Regions from separate parts of the Streptomyces sp. NBC_00887 genome, predicted to be linked through region 3. Evidence: riboswitches for the same ligand, from Rfam matches in the RefSeq annotation. Region 3 holds a riboswitch; each other region holds the start of a gene.
What was found. Region 3 has a riboswitch for glycine ahead of gcvP (aminomethyl-transferring glycine dehydrogenase). Riboswitches for the same ligand answer to the same signal wherever they lie in the genome.
Positions count from the first base shown of each region.

Region 1: it holds a riboswitch for glycine, as region 3 does, so the genes downstream of both, gcvP (aminomethyl-transferring glycine dehydrogenase) here and gcvP (aminomethyl-transferring glycine dehydrogenase) in region 3, are expected to answer to the same signal.
Region 2: it holds a riboswitch for glycine, as region 3 does, so the genes downstream of both, gcvT (glycine cleavage system aminomethyltransferase GcvT) here and gcvP (aminomethyl-transferring glycine dehydrogenase) in region 3, are expected to answer to the same signal.

Region 1 is NZ_CP108788.1:1,215,323-1,220,484, forward strand. It holds gene OG844_RS05525 (hypothetical protein) at 1-350, shown strand, start outside; gene OG844_RS05530 (DUF5999 family protein) at 638-844, shown strand; gene gcvP (aminomethyl-transferring glycine dehydrogenase) at 915-3,800, opposite strand; glycine riboswitch at 3,992-4,087, opposite strand; gene OG844_RS05540 (PRC-barrel domain-containing protein) at 4,221-4,592, shown strand; gene OG844_RS05545 (DNA polymerase IV) at 4,514-5,162, opposite strand, start outside.
Region 2 is NZ_CP108788.1:4,428,451-4,433,612, reverse strand. It holds gene glyA (serine hydroxymethyltransferase) at 1-746, opposite strand, end outside; gene gcvH (glycine cleavage system protein GcvH) at 765-1,142, opposite strand; gene gcvT (glycine cleavage system aminomethyltransferase GcvT) at 1,234-2,364, opposite strand; glycine riboswitch at 2,522-2,619, opposite strand; gene OG844_RS20050 (AAA family ATPase) at 2,808-3,482, shown strand; gene OG844_RS20045 (enhanced serine sensitivity protein SseB) at 3,625-4,392, shown strand; gene OG844_RS20040 (enhanced serine sensitivity protein SseB C-terminal domain-containing protein) at 4,538-5,162, shown strand, end outside.
Region 3 is NZ_CP108788.1:8,783,100-8,788,261, forward strand. It holds gene OG844_RS40060 (MerR family transcriptional regulator) at 1-51, shown strand, start outside; gene OG844_RS40065 (DNA polymerase IV) at 127-1,581, shown strand; gene OG844_RS40070 (PRC-barrel domain-containing protein) at 1,503-1,874, opposite strand; glycine riboswitch at 2,008-2,103, shown strand; gene gcvP (aminomethyl-transferring glycine dehydrogenase) at 2,295-5,162, shown strand, end outside.

The DNA of each region.
Region 1 (5,162 bases), 7.6 Mb from region 3:
TGCTCACCGCCGACGGCTGGACCTTCTCCCACTTCTTCGAGGGGCCGTACATCGTCTCGACCGAACTCGCCGTACGACAGGCGGATTCGGCGGCAGCGCACTACCAGCCGCGCCTGCTGTCCGTACCGGAGCTCTACATGCTCACGCTGTGGCTGCACGCGGACACCGAAGCCGATGCCGGGGGAGGCACCCTCGCCCCGACGGATGTGCTGGTGCCCCTCGCGCCCGCTCCTCCCGGCATCACGGCCCATCGACCGCATCGCGTCTCCGATCTGCTTCCGGTCATGACCATGCGTGTCTCCCCGGCTCCGCTGCCCGGTCTGCCCGGCCTCCTCGGGTCGCCTGCCTGATCCTCGAACGCCATGCGCCCCCGCCGTGCACCACGGCGGGGGCGCATCCGTACCCGTCCGGACTAGCCCCTTCAGGCCACCCCGAACCACCCGAAGGGACAGTGCAGTTGCATTGAACCGTCCGGCCGGGTGATGCGTCATGAGAGGAGAAGAGCAGCTGCTGCGAAATCCCTGCGGAACGACGCCCGTAGGGCAACACTGGGACCGGACCGACTGATACGGGGGCGGCCATGAACACATCGTCAAGCCGCAGGACACTCGACTCAACGCAGCGAAAGAACCCATCCATGTGCCAGCACCAGCCACCCTGCCCGACCGCGGACTCCAACGACCGGGAAGCCGCGCGCCTGACGGCTCATCACCCGGAACAGGGCTGGAGCCTGCTGTGCAACGGCGTCCTGCTCTTCGAGGACACCGGTGAGCTGCTCCCGGACGGGCAGATCATCGCCCCGCACCGGACGCTGAAGACCGGCCAGGTGATGAAGGCCGCCTGACCGCGGCCGGAGAAAGACGGGGGCCGGCCCGGAGAAGTCTCCGCACCGGCCCCGACGGGTGTCCGCGTTCCTACTGGTCGTACTCGTCCAGCGGCGGGCAGGAGCAGACCAGGTTGCGGTCGCCGAAGGCGCCGTCGATCCGGCGCACCGGCGGCCAGTACTTGTCCGAAGGCGTGACGCCGGCCGGGAAGACAGCCTCTTCACGGCTGTAGGCGTGCGTCCACTCGCCACCGAGCGCGGCCGCCGTGTGCGGGGCGTTGCTCAGCGGGTTGTCCTCCGCGCTCCACGCGCCGGATGCGACCTTCTCGATCTCACCGCGAATGGCGATCATCGTGTCGCAGAACCGGTCGAGCTCCGCGAGGTCCTCGCTCTCGGTGGGCTCGATCATCAGCGTCCCGGCCACCGGGAACGACATCGTCGGCGAGTGGAAGCCGTAGTCGATCAGCCGCTTCGCGACGTCGTCGATGCTGACGCCGGTCGACTTGGAGATCGGGCGCAGGTCCACGATGCACTCGTGTGCGACCAGACCGGCCGGGCCGTTGTACAGGATCGGGAAGTGCGGTTCCAGACGCTTGGCGATGTAGTTGGCCGCGAGTACGGCGACCTGCGTCGCACGCTTCAGTCCCTCGCCGCCCATCAGCCGTACGTACGCCCAGGAGATGGGCAGAATTCCGGCCGAGCCCCACGGTGCCGCCGAGATCGGGCCGACGCCGGTCTCGGGGCCGGCGGCGGGCTGCAGCGGGTGGTTGGGAAGGTACGGCGCCAGGTGCGCGCGGACACCGACCGGGCCGACGCCCGGGCCACCGCCGCCGTGCGGGATGCAGAAGGTCTTGTGCAGGTTCAGGTGCGAGACGTCGCCGCCGAACTTGCCCGGCTTGGCGAGGCCCACCAGCGCGTTGAGGTTGGCGCCGTCGACGTACACCTGGCCGCCCGCGTCGTGCACCTCGCCGCAGATCGCGGCGACGTGCTCCTCGAAGACACCGTGCGTGGACGGGTAGGTGATCATGAGGACCGCGAGTTCGTCACGGTGCTTCTCGATCTTGGCGCGGAGGTCGTCGATGTCGACCTCGCCGTCGTCGGCGGTCTTCACGACGACGACCTTCATGCCCGCCATCACGGCGCTCGCGGCGTTGGTGCCGTGCGCGGAGGACGGGATGAGGCAGACGGTACGCCCCTCGTCGCCGTTCGCCCGGTGGAAGGCACGCACGGCCAGAAGACCGGCGAACTCACCCTGGGAGCCGGCGTTGGGCTGGAGGGAGACGGCGTCGTAGCCGGTGACCTCGGCCAGGCGCTCCTCCAGCTCACGGATGAGGGTGAGGAAGCCCTGTGCCTGCTCGGCCGGCGCGAACGGGTGCAGCGCACCGAATTCGGGCCAGGTGATCGACTCCATCTCGGCGGTGGCGTTGAGCTTCATGGTGCAGGAGCCGAGCGGGATCATGCCGCGGTCCAGCGCGTAGTCGCGGTCGGCGAGCTTGCGCAGGTAGCGCAGCATCGCGGTCTCGGAACGGTGCTGGTGGAAGACCGGGTGGGCGAGGACGGTGTCGGTGCGCAGCAGGTTCCCGGGCAGCGCGTCCTCGGCGTCGGCATCGAGGGCCTCGATGTCGCCGCCGGCTCCGAAGGCGGCCCAGACGGCCGCGATCTGCGCACGGGTGGTGGTCTCGTCGCAGGCGATGGAGACGTGGTCGGCGTCGACGAGCCGCAGGTTCACCCCGCGCTCGCGGGCACCGGCGACCACACCGGTAGCTGCACCGGGAACTCTCACGGTGAGGGTGTCGAAGTAGGCGCCGTGCACCACGTCGATACCGGCGGCCCGCAGACCGTCGGCCAGGATCGTGGCGTACCTGTGGGTGCGCCGCGCGATCGTGCGCAGACCGTCGGGGCCGTGGTAGACGGCGTACATCCCCGCCATCACGGCGAGCAGCACCTGCGCGGTGCAGATGTTGCTGGTGGCCTTCTCCCGGCGGATGTGCTGCTCGCGGGTCTGGAGGGCGAGACGGTAGGCCCTGTTGCCGTCGGCGTCGACGGAGACGCCCACGAGACGGCCGGGCAGGCTGCGCGCGAACTTCTCGCGGACGGCCATGAAGCCGGCGTGCGGTCCGCCGAAGCCCATCGGGACACCGAAGCGCTGCGTGGTCCCGACGGCCACGTCCGCGCCCAGCTCGCCGGGCGAGGTGAGCAGGGTCAGGGCCAGCAGATCGGCCGCGACGGTGACGATCGCGCCGAGCTCGTGTGCGCGGTCGATGACGGGCTTGATGTCACGGACCGCTCCGGAGGCGCCCGGATACTGCAGCAGGACGCCGAAGACGCCGCGCTCGGCGACATCGGCCGGAATTCCGTCGGTGAGGTCGGCGACGACCACCTCGACGCCGGTCGGTTCGGCGCGGGTCCGGATCACGGCGACGGTCTGCGGCAGGGTGTCGGCGTCGACCAGGAAGACGCCGTTCCTGACCTTGCCGACGCGCCGTGCGAGCGCCATCGCCTCGGCAGCCGCCGTGCCCTCGTCGAGGAGGGAGGCACCGGAGGTGGGCAGACCGGTCAGGTCGGCCACCATCGTCTGGAAGTTCAGCAGGGCCTCGAGCCGCCCCTGGGAGATCTCCGGCTGGTAGGGCGTGTACGCCGTGTACCAGGCAGGGTTCTCCATGACGTTGCGCAGGATCACCGGCGGGGTGAACGTGCCGTAGTAGCCGAGCCCGATCATCGGCGCGAGCACCTGATTGCGGTCGGCGAGGCGTCGCAGTTCGGCCAGGACCTCGGCCTCGGTACGGGCAGCCGGAAGATCCAGCGCCTCGGCGCTCTTGATCACGTCCGGCACGGCAGCGGCGGTGAGCTCGTCGAGGGAGCCGTATCCGACCTGGGCGAGCATCTTGGCCTGGGCCTCGGCATCGGGCCCGATGTGGCGCTGCTCGAAGGGAATGCCCTGCTCCAGCTGGGAGAGCGGAGTGCGACGGGGGGTCATGATGGAGGCCTCCTGGTCTCACGACCTGCGAGGGGCACCACGGCGTGGCTGCCCGAACGGCCTCCCCATCTGTCATCTCGACCTGAGAGCTTCACCGGCACGCCCTGAGGCATACCGGCTTTCACCGTCGGTGAGGACGGGGCCCGCCACGGCACGTGCCGTACGGATCCCGTCCTGCTTTCCAGAGTGACCTCGTCCGTGCGGTACGGGGGCCTGAGAGATTCCGGGGAGGAGTTGCTCCTTCGGCGCCTCCGGAATGCTCCGGAGGACTCTCCCGCACAGGGTCAGCAGCCGTGTTCCAGACTACCAGCGGGGCGGCGCCGGCCGTCTCGAGTGGCCGAAGCCCCGGATCTGGCCTTTCGTAGTGCCTGTGGAGCTATTGCGACCACCCTGACCGCAGTGCGACCAGTGGGAGGCACCGTGCAGACCGACATCGATCCGCGCAGCCTGATCGGCCGCAAGGCCTACGACCGCCAAGGCTCCAAGATCGGAACGGTGGACGAGGTCTATCTCGACGACGCCACCGGTGTACCCGAGTGGGCGGCCGTGCGCACCGGACTGTTCACCCGGGACGCCTTCGTACCGCTGGAACCGAGCGAATTCGTCGACGGCACCCTGGTGATCCCCTTCGACCGCGCCCTGATCAAGGACGCCCCCGATTTCGGAGTCGGCCGTCATCTCTCCCCTGAGCAGGAACTGCAGCTCTACCGCCATTACGGGCTGGACTCCGCCGCGCCGGGCGGTACGGGGCCCGACAGGGACTTCGGCAGGCTGGCCGGCCACGAGGAGTAGTCCACGGGGTCCCGCACCAGGGGTAGCGGGTCGGCCGGCCGGAGCTGCGGATCGTCGACACGGAACGTGCGTACCCGGCCCGGCCGCTCCTCCGGCTCCTCGAACCGGACCGTGACACGGCCGACACCGCTGCCCTGCACCCATCCGTGGCCGTGGTCCTCGTGGCGTACGTCGTGGCCTGCGGGCCACCGTCGGCCCGCGAGGCGGTCCGCCCTCTCCTCGGCCGTTTCCTCCGCCGTGACCGGCTCGTCGGGGGCACCGTCGGCCCCGTCCTCCGACTCGTCCGCCACCGCCTGCCGGGCGTCGGCGGCCTGCGCGAAGAGGTCCTCCTGGGTGAAGTCCGCGAGCCCTGTGACACCCACTCCGAGGAGCCGTACGCCACCGGTGGTGTCAACGGCCTCCAGCAACCGCGCCGCGGCTTCTCTGACGACCGTGGGGTCGTCGGTGGGGCCGCGCAGGGTCTCGGAACGCGTGAGCGTGGAGAAGTCGTAGCGGCGCACCTTGAGCACGACGGTCCGCCCCGACCTCCCCGCGCCTCGCAGGCGCTCCACACACCGTCCGGCCAGCCTC
Region 2 (5,162 bases), 4.4 Mb from region 3:
ATCTTCTTGGCGAGCTCCTGCGTCGACAGGATGACGCCACCGCGCGGACCGCCGAGGGTCTTGTGCGTGGTGGTCGTGACGACATGGGCGTGCGGCACCGGGTTGGGGTGCAGACCCGCGGCCACCAGGCCCGCGAAGTGGGCCATGTCGACCATCAGGTACGCGCCGACCTCGTCCGCGATGCGGCGGAACGCCGCGAAGTCGAGCTGACGGGGGTACGCGGACCAGCCGGCCACGATCAGCTTCGGCTTGGACTCCTTGGCGAGGCGCTCGACCTCGGCCATGTCCACGACGCCGGTCTCGTCGACGTGGTACGGGACCACGTTGTAGAGCTTGCCGGAGAAGTTGATCTTCATGCCGTGGGTCAGGTGACCGCCGTGGGCCAGGTTCAGGCCCATGATCGTGTCGCCCGGCTTCAGCAGCGCGAACATCGCGGCGGCGTTCGCCTGCGCACCGGAGTGCGGCTGGACGTTCGCGGCCTCGGCGCCGAAGAGCGCCTTGATCCGGTCGATCGCGATCTGCTCGACCACGTCGACGTGCTCGCAGCCGCCGTAGTAGCGGCGGCCGGGGTAGCCCTCGGCGTACTTGTTGGTGAGGACGGAGCCCTGCGCCTCCATGACCGCGACCGGAGCGAAGTTCTCCGAAGCGATCATCTCGAGGGTGGACTGCTGGCGGTGGAGCTCGGCGTCGACAGCGGCGGCGACGTCCGGGTCCAGCTCGTGGAGGGAGGAGTTGAGAAGCGACATCAGGGGGTCCCTTGGGTCTCAGTTGCCGGAGAACTCGGAGTACTCGTCGGCGGAGAGCAGGTCCTTCGGCTCCTCCGCGACGCGCACCTTGAACAGCCAGCCGCCCTCGAAGGGGGCGGAGTTCACCAGCGCCGGGTCGTCCACGACGTCCTGGTTGGCCTCGGTGACCTCACCGGTCACCGGCGAGTACAGGTCGCTGACCGACTTGGTCGACTCCAGCTCACCGCAGGTCTCGCCCGCGGTCACCGTGTCACCGACCTCCGGGAGCTGGGCGTAGACGACGTCGCCGAGCGCGTTGGCCGCGAACTCGGTGATACCGACCGTGGCCACACCGTCCTCGAGGGCCGACAGCCACTCGTGCTCCTTGCTGTACCGCAGCTGCTGGGGGTTGCTCATGACCTGAATTCTCCTGTACGCCGGGGAGTGCTGATGAACGGTGGTCTTACGGTGTGAGACGGGACTACGTCACGTGCGGGACGCCCCGTTGTCACTTCTGACGCTTGTAGAAGGGCAGTGCGACGACCTCGTACGCCTCGTGGGTGCCCCGGATGTCTACGCCGACGCCCTCGGTGCCGGGCACGGCGTGCGCCGCGTCCACGTACGCCATGGCGATCGGCTTGCCCAGCGTCGGCGACGGCGCGCCGGACGTGACCTCGCCGATGACCTTGCCGTCGGCAACGACCTGGAAGCCGGCGCGCGGCACCCGGCGGCCCTCGGCCACCAGGCCGACGAGCTTGCGGGGCGGGGCGGTCTCGGCGCGCTCGGCGGCGGCCAGCAGCGCCTCGCGGCCGACGAAGTCGCCCTCCTTCTCGAACTTCACGACCCGGCCCAGGCCCGCGTCGAACGGGGTCAGTGCGGTGGTCAGCTCGTGCCCGTACAGCGGCATGCCCGCCTCCAGGCGCAGCGTGTCGCGGCAGGAGAGGCCACAGGGGATCAGGCCGTGCGGGGCGCCCGCCTCGGTGAGCGCCTTCCACAGCTGCTCGGCGTGCTCGGGGGCGACGAAGAGCTCGAAGCCGTCCTCGCCGGTGTAGCCGGTACGGGCGATGAGCGCGGGAACACCGGCGACGGTGCCGGGCAGGCCCGCGTAGTACTTCAGTCCGTCCAGGTCGGCGTCCGTGACCGACTTCAGGATGGCGGGGGACTCGGGGCCCTGGACGGCGAGCAGCGCGTAGGCGTCGCGGTCGTCGCGCACCTCGGCGTCGAAGTCCCCGGCGCGCGCGGCGAGCGTGTCGAGGACGAGCTGCGCGTTGCCCGCGTTGGCGACGACCAGATACTCGGGGGCCGCGGCCTCGCCGAGGCGGTAGACGATCAGGTCGTCCAGGATCCCGCCGTCCTCGGCGACGATCATCGTGTAGCGGGCCCGGCCCACGCCGACGGTGGCGATGTTGCCCACCAGCGCGAAGTTCAGGAAGGCCGCGGCCTGCGGTCCGGTGACGGTGATCTCGCCCATGTGCGACAGGTCGAAGAGTCCGGCCCGGGTGCGTACGGCGTTGTGCTCGTCGCGCTCACTGGCGTACCGCAGGGGCATGTCCCAGCCCGCGAAGTCGGTCATGGTCGCGCCCAGGGAGCGATGCAGCGCATCGAGGGCGGTGAGACGGGAGGCGGGGGCAGTGCTCATGGGCATGGCTCCAGGGCATGACGACAGAGGATGTTCCCTCCCCATCTGTCATCGGAACCTGAGAGGTTCGCCGAGAGCCCCTGAAAGGGTCAGCCCCTACGGGGGTCGGCTTGCACCTTGGGTGGAGCCGCGTGAACGGCCCGCTTTTCAGATCTGCCTCATCCACGCGGTACGGGGCCTGAGAGATTCAAGGGAGGAACTTGCTCCTTCGGCGCCCGGCGCACACAGTGACCGGGACTCTCCCGCGCGGATTCAAACGGCCGGTATGCAGTTGGCGGGGTCATCATCGCACGCATTGCGCCAGAGTGGGGCGACCGGATCCGCGCAGGCACACCGGGCCGCTCGGGCGCCGACACGTGCCGCCGGAACCGGTTGTCCCGTATTACCTTTTCTTTACACTTCTTGGGCAGGTCAGGTGTGGGTGACTCGGCAGGGGGAGAGCGATGACGTTGCAGCCGTTCGCGACGACCGCAGGGGCAGCGCGCGGTGCGGTGCCCGCGCAGCAGGGTGCCCGCGCTCGGGGGCTCCGGGGCACGCACGCTCCGGTGGTACGTGATCTGCGGGGCAGGAACGGGCTCGGCCCGCGCAGCCTGGACTTCGTGGCGGGTGATGTCGTGGTGGTCTCCGGACTGCCCGGCAGCGGGAAGTCGACGCTGATCCGGCGCGCGGTGCGGGAGCACGCCATCGACTCCCAGGACACCAGGGACCGCTGGGCGGCCTCCCTGCCCGCTTTACTCCCGTACGCCCTCTACCGCCCCCTGGTCCGTGCCGCGCACTACCTCGGGCTGTGGCGGGCGCTGCGCTCGGGCGGATCCGTCGTCGTGCACGACTGCGGAACCCAGGCCTGGGTGCGACGCTGGCTGGCCCGCGAGGCCGGGCGCCGGGACCGCACGCTGCATCTCGTCCTGCTCGACGTCACCCCTCATGTGGCCAGGGCCGGCCAGCGGGAGCGCGGACGGGGCGTCTCCGGATACGCCTTCGCCCGGCACCGCGGTGCGGTCGGGCGGCTGCTGCGCGATACGGAGAGCGGACTGCTGCCGCCCGGTTGCGCGTCCGCGGTGCTGCTCGACCGGGAGGCCGCCACGGCGATCGAACGGATTTCGTTCGCAAACGCATAGACCGGTGAGCTCCGTCCGGCCGTCCGGAATCTGGACGGTCCGGTTGCCCCGGCCTGCGCTGTTCCCCGTGTCACTGCCGTCCGGGCACGGCTCGGACTATGGTTTCTGCCGCACAGCATGGCGAGAAAGGGACACAGACACCGTGGACATTCCGGCCCAGGCCCCCGTCGATCCGCAGCACGGATGGCCGGCCAACGAGCTCGAGGAAGTGCTCAGCGCCTCCCTCGGCGTGCCCGGGGCCGGCGGCCGCCTGGTCGAGGTGCTCGGCCGAAGCCGCGTCTGGGTGCCCCTGCCGAACGGCGGCGGGCCCGACAGCCCCGACCTCGACCTGCCGACGGTCGACATCGGCGGCGCCGCGTTCGTACCGGTGTTCAGCTCCGAGGCCCAGTTCCTGCACTGCGTCGGCGCCCATATCTCGTTCACCGTCGCGCCCGCCCGTGAATTCGCCCGCGGACTGCCCCCGCAGCTCGGCATCGCAGTCAATCCGGGCGGGGCCGTCGGAGTGCCGCTGCCCCCGCCGGCCGTCGCCGAGCTCTGCAGGGCCGGGCGCACCGCGCTGGACGGGCCCTCCGGCGGGCGGGTGCGGCTCTACGAGCCGGACTGGAAGGAGGACCCCGTCGACTTCCTCGCCGCGGTGTCCGGCGAATTCCAGGACATCGGAGTCGTGAGCACCGCGCGCAGGGCGCTGGCCAGCATCGAGGGCGACGACCCCGTCCTCTTCGTCGGCGTCGAGTTCGCTACCTGGGACGGCGCCGGACAGAGCGCCCCGATGGATGCGCTGGGCCGTGCGCTGGGCCGGGTCCAGCTGCCGTGGCCGGTCAATCTGGTCCTGCTCGACGTGGCCCAGGACCCCGTGGGTGACTGGATGCTGGAGAAGGTACGGCCGTTCTACCGGCGCGAGGGGTACTGAGTCAGCTTCGCCCGTGGCGCCAAGCCGGTGTCAGGGGCGGCACATAAGCTGGTTTGATGGCGAGGCCGCACCTGTTGTGCCCGGGTGCGGGACAACAGCACCGCGGCACAACGGGGCAGCGGAACGAAGAGGGGCGGGACCCAGGGTGAGTGCGTCAGGCACCGCGGAGGCCGGGCAGGTCGAGCACATGCTGCGGCAAGTGGCCCCCGGGCGCCCCGACGCCTACGAGGCGCTGCTGCAGGCCCTCACCGACGGCCGGATCTGGATGCTGCTCTGGCACGGCACGGCGGGCTCGCCCGACGCCCAGTACGGCAACATGGAGATCGACGGCCTGGGCTACGCCCCCTGCGTGACCTCCGCCCAGGAGCTCTCGGCCAGCGGCTGGAACAGGTCCCACGAGCTGGTCACAGGCCGCGAGATCGCCCGGTCCCTCTTCCCCGACCGCTGGGGCATCTGGCTCAACCCGCATGCTCCCGGCGGCGGCGTCGGGATCCCCTGGCTGGACCTGCGCCGCATCGCGACAGGCCTCGACCGGATGCCCGCCGGCCCGCTGCAGCTCTCCGAACCCGCCATCGAGATTCCGCAGTTCTACGCCCTTTTGTCACACAATGCCCATCGCACCCCCGCCGTTCGCGCGCTGCGCCGCGCCTGGGTGCAGCCCGCGCTGGGCGCCCCGTACCTCGCGATCGGGCTCGACCTCTACGACACGGGCCGGCCCTCCGTCGACGCGGTCCGCGCGATGATGCAGCAGTCGATCGGCGTGGTCCCCG
Region 3 (5,162 bases):
GGCAACAACCCCGCGGACGAGCTGGCCCGGCGGCGCAACCGTGCGGGCTGAGCCACCGGGCCTGCTCCGCGCCGCACGGGCGCGGAGCAGGCCCGTTGTCAGTGGCATAGGGCAGCATCGGTTGATGTGAGATCCGCTCCCACCATCCTGCATCTGGACATGGATGCCTTCTACGCCTCTGCCGAGCAGGCGGCGAAACCGAGCCTGCGCGGCAAACCGGTGGTGGTGGGCGGACTGGGAATGCGTGGGGTGGTGGCCACCGCGTCGTACGAGGCCCGGCGCTTCGGAGTGCATTCGGCGATGCCCATGGCACAGGCGAGACGGCTTGCACCCAACGCCGCCTATCTGGTGCCGCGGTTCGCGCTCTACCGGACGGTGAGCGACCAGGTGATGGAGCTCCTCGGGCGGCTTTCGCCGCTCGTCGAGCCGCTCAGCCTGGACGAGGCCTTCGTCGACCTGGAGGCCGGCGGGGTCGCCGATGACGCGGCATCGGCCCGTGCGATCGGTGAGCAGCTGCGCACGGTCATCAGAGGCGTCACCGGACTCAGCGGTTCGGTCGGTCTGGCCGGTTCCAAGATGCTGGCCAAGATCGCCTCGGAGGAGGCGAAACCGGACGGTCTCCTGCTCATCGAGCCGGGTACGGAGCGCGAACTGCTCGCTCCCATGTCCGTGCGGATCCTGCCGGGCGTCGGGCCCGCCACCGGGGACCATCTGCGGCGCGCGGGGATGACGGTGGTCCAGGACCTGGCCGAGGCCGGGGAGGCAGAGCTCGTCCGCCTGCTGGGCAAGGCGCACGGCGTCGCGCTGTACCGCATGGCCCTCGGGCACGACGACCGGCCCGTCGTCGCGGAACGGGACGCGAAGTCCGTATCGGTCGAGGACACCTTCGACGTGGACCTGCACGACCGGGTCCGGGTCAGGACGGAGGTGGAGAGGCTGGCCGGACGGTGTGTGGAGCGCCTGCGAGGCGCGGGGAGGTCGGGGCGGACCGTCGTGCTCAAGGTGCGCCGCTACGACTTCTCCACGCTCACGCGTTCCGAGACCCTGCGCGGCCCCACCGACGACCCCACGGTCGTCAGAGAAGCCGCGGCGCGGTTGCTGGAGGCCGTTGACACCACCGGTGGCGTACGGCTCCTCGGAGTGGGTGTCACAGGGCTCGCGGACTTCACCCAGGAGGACCTCTTCGCGCAGGCCGCCGACGCCCGGCAGGCGGTGGCGGACGAGTCGGAGGACGGGGCCGACGGTGCCCCCGACGAGCCGGTCACGGCGGAGGAAACGGCCGAGGAGAGGGCGGACCGCCTCGCGGGCCGACGGTGGCCCGCAGGCCACGACGTACGCCACGAGGACCACGGCCACGGATGGGTGCAGGGCAGCGGTGTCGGCCGTGTCACGGTCCGGTTCGAGGAGCCGGAGGAGCGGCCGGGCCGGGTACGCACGTTCCGTGTCGACGATCCGCAGCTCCGGCCGGCCGACCCGCTACCCCTGGTGCGGGACCCCGTGGACTACTCCTCGTGGCCGGCCAGCCTGCCGAAGTCCCTGTCGGGCCCCGTACCGCCCGGCGCGGCGGAGTCCAGCCCGTAATGGCGGTAGAGCTGCAGTTCCTGCTCAGGGGAGAGATGACGGCCGACTCCGAAATCGGGGGCGTCCTTGATCAGGGCGCGGTCGAAGGGGATCACCAGGGTGCCGTCGACGAATTCGCTCGGTTCCAGCGGTACGAAGGCGTCCCGGGTGAACAGTCCGGTGCGCACGGCCGCCCACTCGGGTACACCGGTGGCGTCGTCGAGATAGACCTCGTCCACCGTTCCGATCTTGGAGCCTTGGCGGTCGTAGGCCTTGCGGCCGATCAGGCTGCGCGGATCGATGTCGGTCTGCACGGTGCCTCCCACTGGTCGCACTGCGGTCAGGGTGGTCGCAATAGCTCCACAGGCACTACGAAAGGCCAGATCCGGGGCTTCGGCCACTCGAGACGGCCGGCGCCGCCCCGCTGGTAGTCTGGAACACGGCTGCTGACCCTGTGCGGGAGAGTCCTCCGGAGCATTCCGGAGGCGCCGAAGGAGCAACTCCTCCCCGGAATCTCTCAGGCCCCCGTACCGCACGGACGAGGTCACTCTGGAAAGCAGGACGGGATCCGTACGGCACGTGCCGTGGCGGGCCCCGTCCTCACCGACGGTGAAAGCCGGTATGCCTCAGGGCGTGCCGGTGAAGCTCTCAGGTCGAGATGACAGATGGGGAGGCCGTTCGGGCAGCCACGCCGTGGTGCCCCTCGCAGGTCGTGAGACCAGGAGGCCTCCATCATGACCCCCCGTCGCACTCCGCTCTCCCAGCTGGAGCAGGGCATTCCCTTCGAGCAGCGCCACATCGGGCCCGATGCCGAGGCCCAGGCCAAGATGCTCGCCCAGGTCGGATACGGCTCCCTCGACGAGCTCACCGCCGCTGCCGTGCCGGACGTGATCAAGAGCGCCGAGGCGCTGGATCTTCCGGCTGCCCGTACCGAGGCCGAGGTCCTGGCCGAACTGCGACGCCTCGCCGACCGCAATCAGGTGCTCGCGCCGATGATCGGGCTCGGCTACTACGGCACGTTCACCCCGCCGGTGATCCTGCGCAACGTCATGGAGAACCCTGCCTGGTACACGGCGTACACGCCCTACCAGCCGGAGATCTCCCAGGGGCGGCTCGAGGCCCTGCTGAACTTCCAGACGATGGTGGCCGACCTGACCGGTCTGCCCACCTCCGGTGCCTCCCTCCTCGACGAGGGCACGGCGGCTGCCGAGGCGATGGCGCTCGCACGGCGCGTCGGCAAGGTCAGGAACGGCGTCTTCCTGGTCGACGCCGACACCCTGCCGCAGACCGTCGCCGTGATCCGGACCCGCGCCGAACCGACCGGCGTCGAGGTGGTCGTCGCCGACCTCACCGACGGAATTCCGGCCGATGTCGCCGAGCGCGGCGTCTTCGGCGTCCTGCTGCAGTATCCGGGCGCCTCCGGAGCGGTCCGTGACATCAAGCCCGTCATCGACCGCGCACACGAGCTCGGCGCGATCGTCACCGTCGCGGCCGATCTGCTGGCCCTGACCCTGCTCACCTCGCCCGGCGAGCTGGGCGCGGACGTGGCCGTCGGGACCACGCAGCGCTTCGGTGTCCCGATGGGCTTCGGCGGACCGCACGCCGGCTTCATGGCCGTCCGCGAGAAGTTCGCGCGCAGCCTGCCCGGCCGTCTCGTGGGCGTCTCCGTCGACGCCGACGGCAACAGGGCCTACCGTCTCGCCCTCCAGACCCGCGAGCAGCACATCCGCCGGGAGAAGGCCACCAGCAACATCTGCACCGCGCAGGTGCTGCTCGCCGTGATGGCGGGGATGTACGCCGTCTACCACGGCCCCGACGGTCTGCGCACGATCGCGCGGCGCACCCACAGGTACGCCACGATCCTGGCCGACGGTCTGCGGGCCGCCGGTATCGACGTGGTGCACGGCGCCTACTTCGACACCCTCACCGTGAGAGTTCCCGGTGCAGCTACCGGTGTGGTCGCCGGTGCCCGCGAGCGCGGGGTGAACCTGCGGCTCGTCGACGCCGACCACGTCTCCATCGCCTGCGACGAGACCACCACCCGTGCGCAGATCGCGGCCGTCTGGGCCGCCTTCGGAGCCGGCGGCGACATCGAGGCCCTCGATGCCGACGCCGAGGACGCGCTGCCCGGGAACCTGCTGCGCACCGACACCGTCCTCGCCCACCCGGTCTTCCACCAGCACCGTTCCGAGACCGCGATGCTGCGCTACCTGCGCAAGCTCGCCGACCGCGACTACGCGCTGGACCGCGGCATGATCCCGCTCGGCTCCTGCACCATGAAGCTCAACGCCACCGCCGAGATGGAGTCGATCACCTGGCCCGAATTCGGTGCGCTGCACCCGTTCGCGCCGGCCGAGCAGGCACAGGGCTTCCTCACCCTCATCCGTGAGCTGGAGGAGCGCCTGGCCGAGGTCACCGGCTACGACGCCGTCTCCCTCCAGCCCAACGCCGGCTCCCAGGGTGAGTTCGCCGGTCTTCTGGCCGTGCGTGCCTTCCACCGGGCGAACGGCGACGAGGGGCGTACCGTCTGCCTCATCCCGTCCTCCGCGCACGGCACCAACGCCGCGAGCGCCGTGATGGCGGGCATGAAGGTCGTCGTCGTGAAGACCGCCGACGACGGCGAGGTCGACATCGACGACCTCCGCGCCAAGATCGAGAAGCACCGTGACGAACTCGCGGTCCTCATGATCACCTACCCGTCCACGCACGGTGTCTTCGAGGAGCACGTCGCCGCGATCTGCGGCGAGGTGCACGACGCGGGCGGCCAGGTGTACGTCGACGGCGCCAACCTCAACGCGCTGGTGGGCCTCGCCAAGCCGGGCAAGTTCGGCGGCGACGTCTCGCACCTGAACCTGCACAAGACCTTCTGCATCCCGCACGGCGGCGGTGGCCCGGGCGTCGGCCCGGTCGGTGTCCGCGCGCACCTGGCGCCGTACCTTCCCAACCACCCGCTGCAGCCCGCCGCCGGCCCCGAGACCGGCGTCGGCCCGATCTCGGCGGCACCGTGGGGCTCGGCCGGAATTCTGCCCATCTCCTGGGCGTACGTACGGCTGATGGGCGGCGAGGGACTGAAGCGTGCGACGCAGGTCGCCGTACTCGCGGCCAACTACATCGCCAAGCGTCTGGAACCGCACTTCCCGATCCTGTACAACGGCCCGGCCGGTCTGGTCGCACACGAGTGCATCGTGGACCTGCGCCCGATCTCCAAGTCGACCGGCGTCAGCATCGACGACGTCGCGAAGCGGCTGATCGACTACGGCTTCCACTCGCCGACGATGTCGTTCCCGGTGGCCGGGACGCTGATGATCGAGCCCACCGAGAGCGAGGACCTCGCGGAGCTCGACCGGTTCTGCGACACGATGATCGCCATTCGCGGTGAGATCGAGAAGGTCGCATCCGGCGCGTGGAGCGCGGAGGACAACCCGCTGAGCAACGCCCCGCACACGGCGGCCGCGCTCGGTGGCGAGTGGACGCACGCCTACAGCCGTGAAGAGGCTGTCTTCCCGGCCGGCGTCACGCCTTCGGACAAGTACTGGCCGCCGGTGCGCCGGATCGACGGCGCCTTCGGCGACCGCAACCTGGTCTGCTCCTGCCCGCCGCTG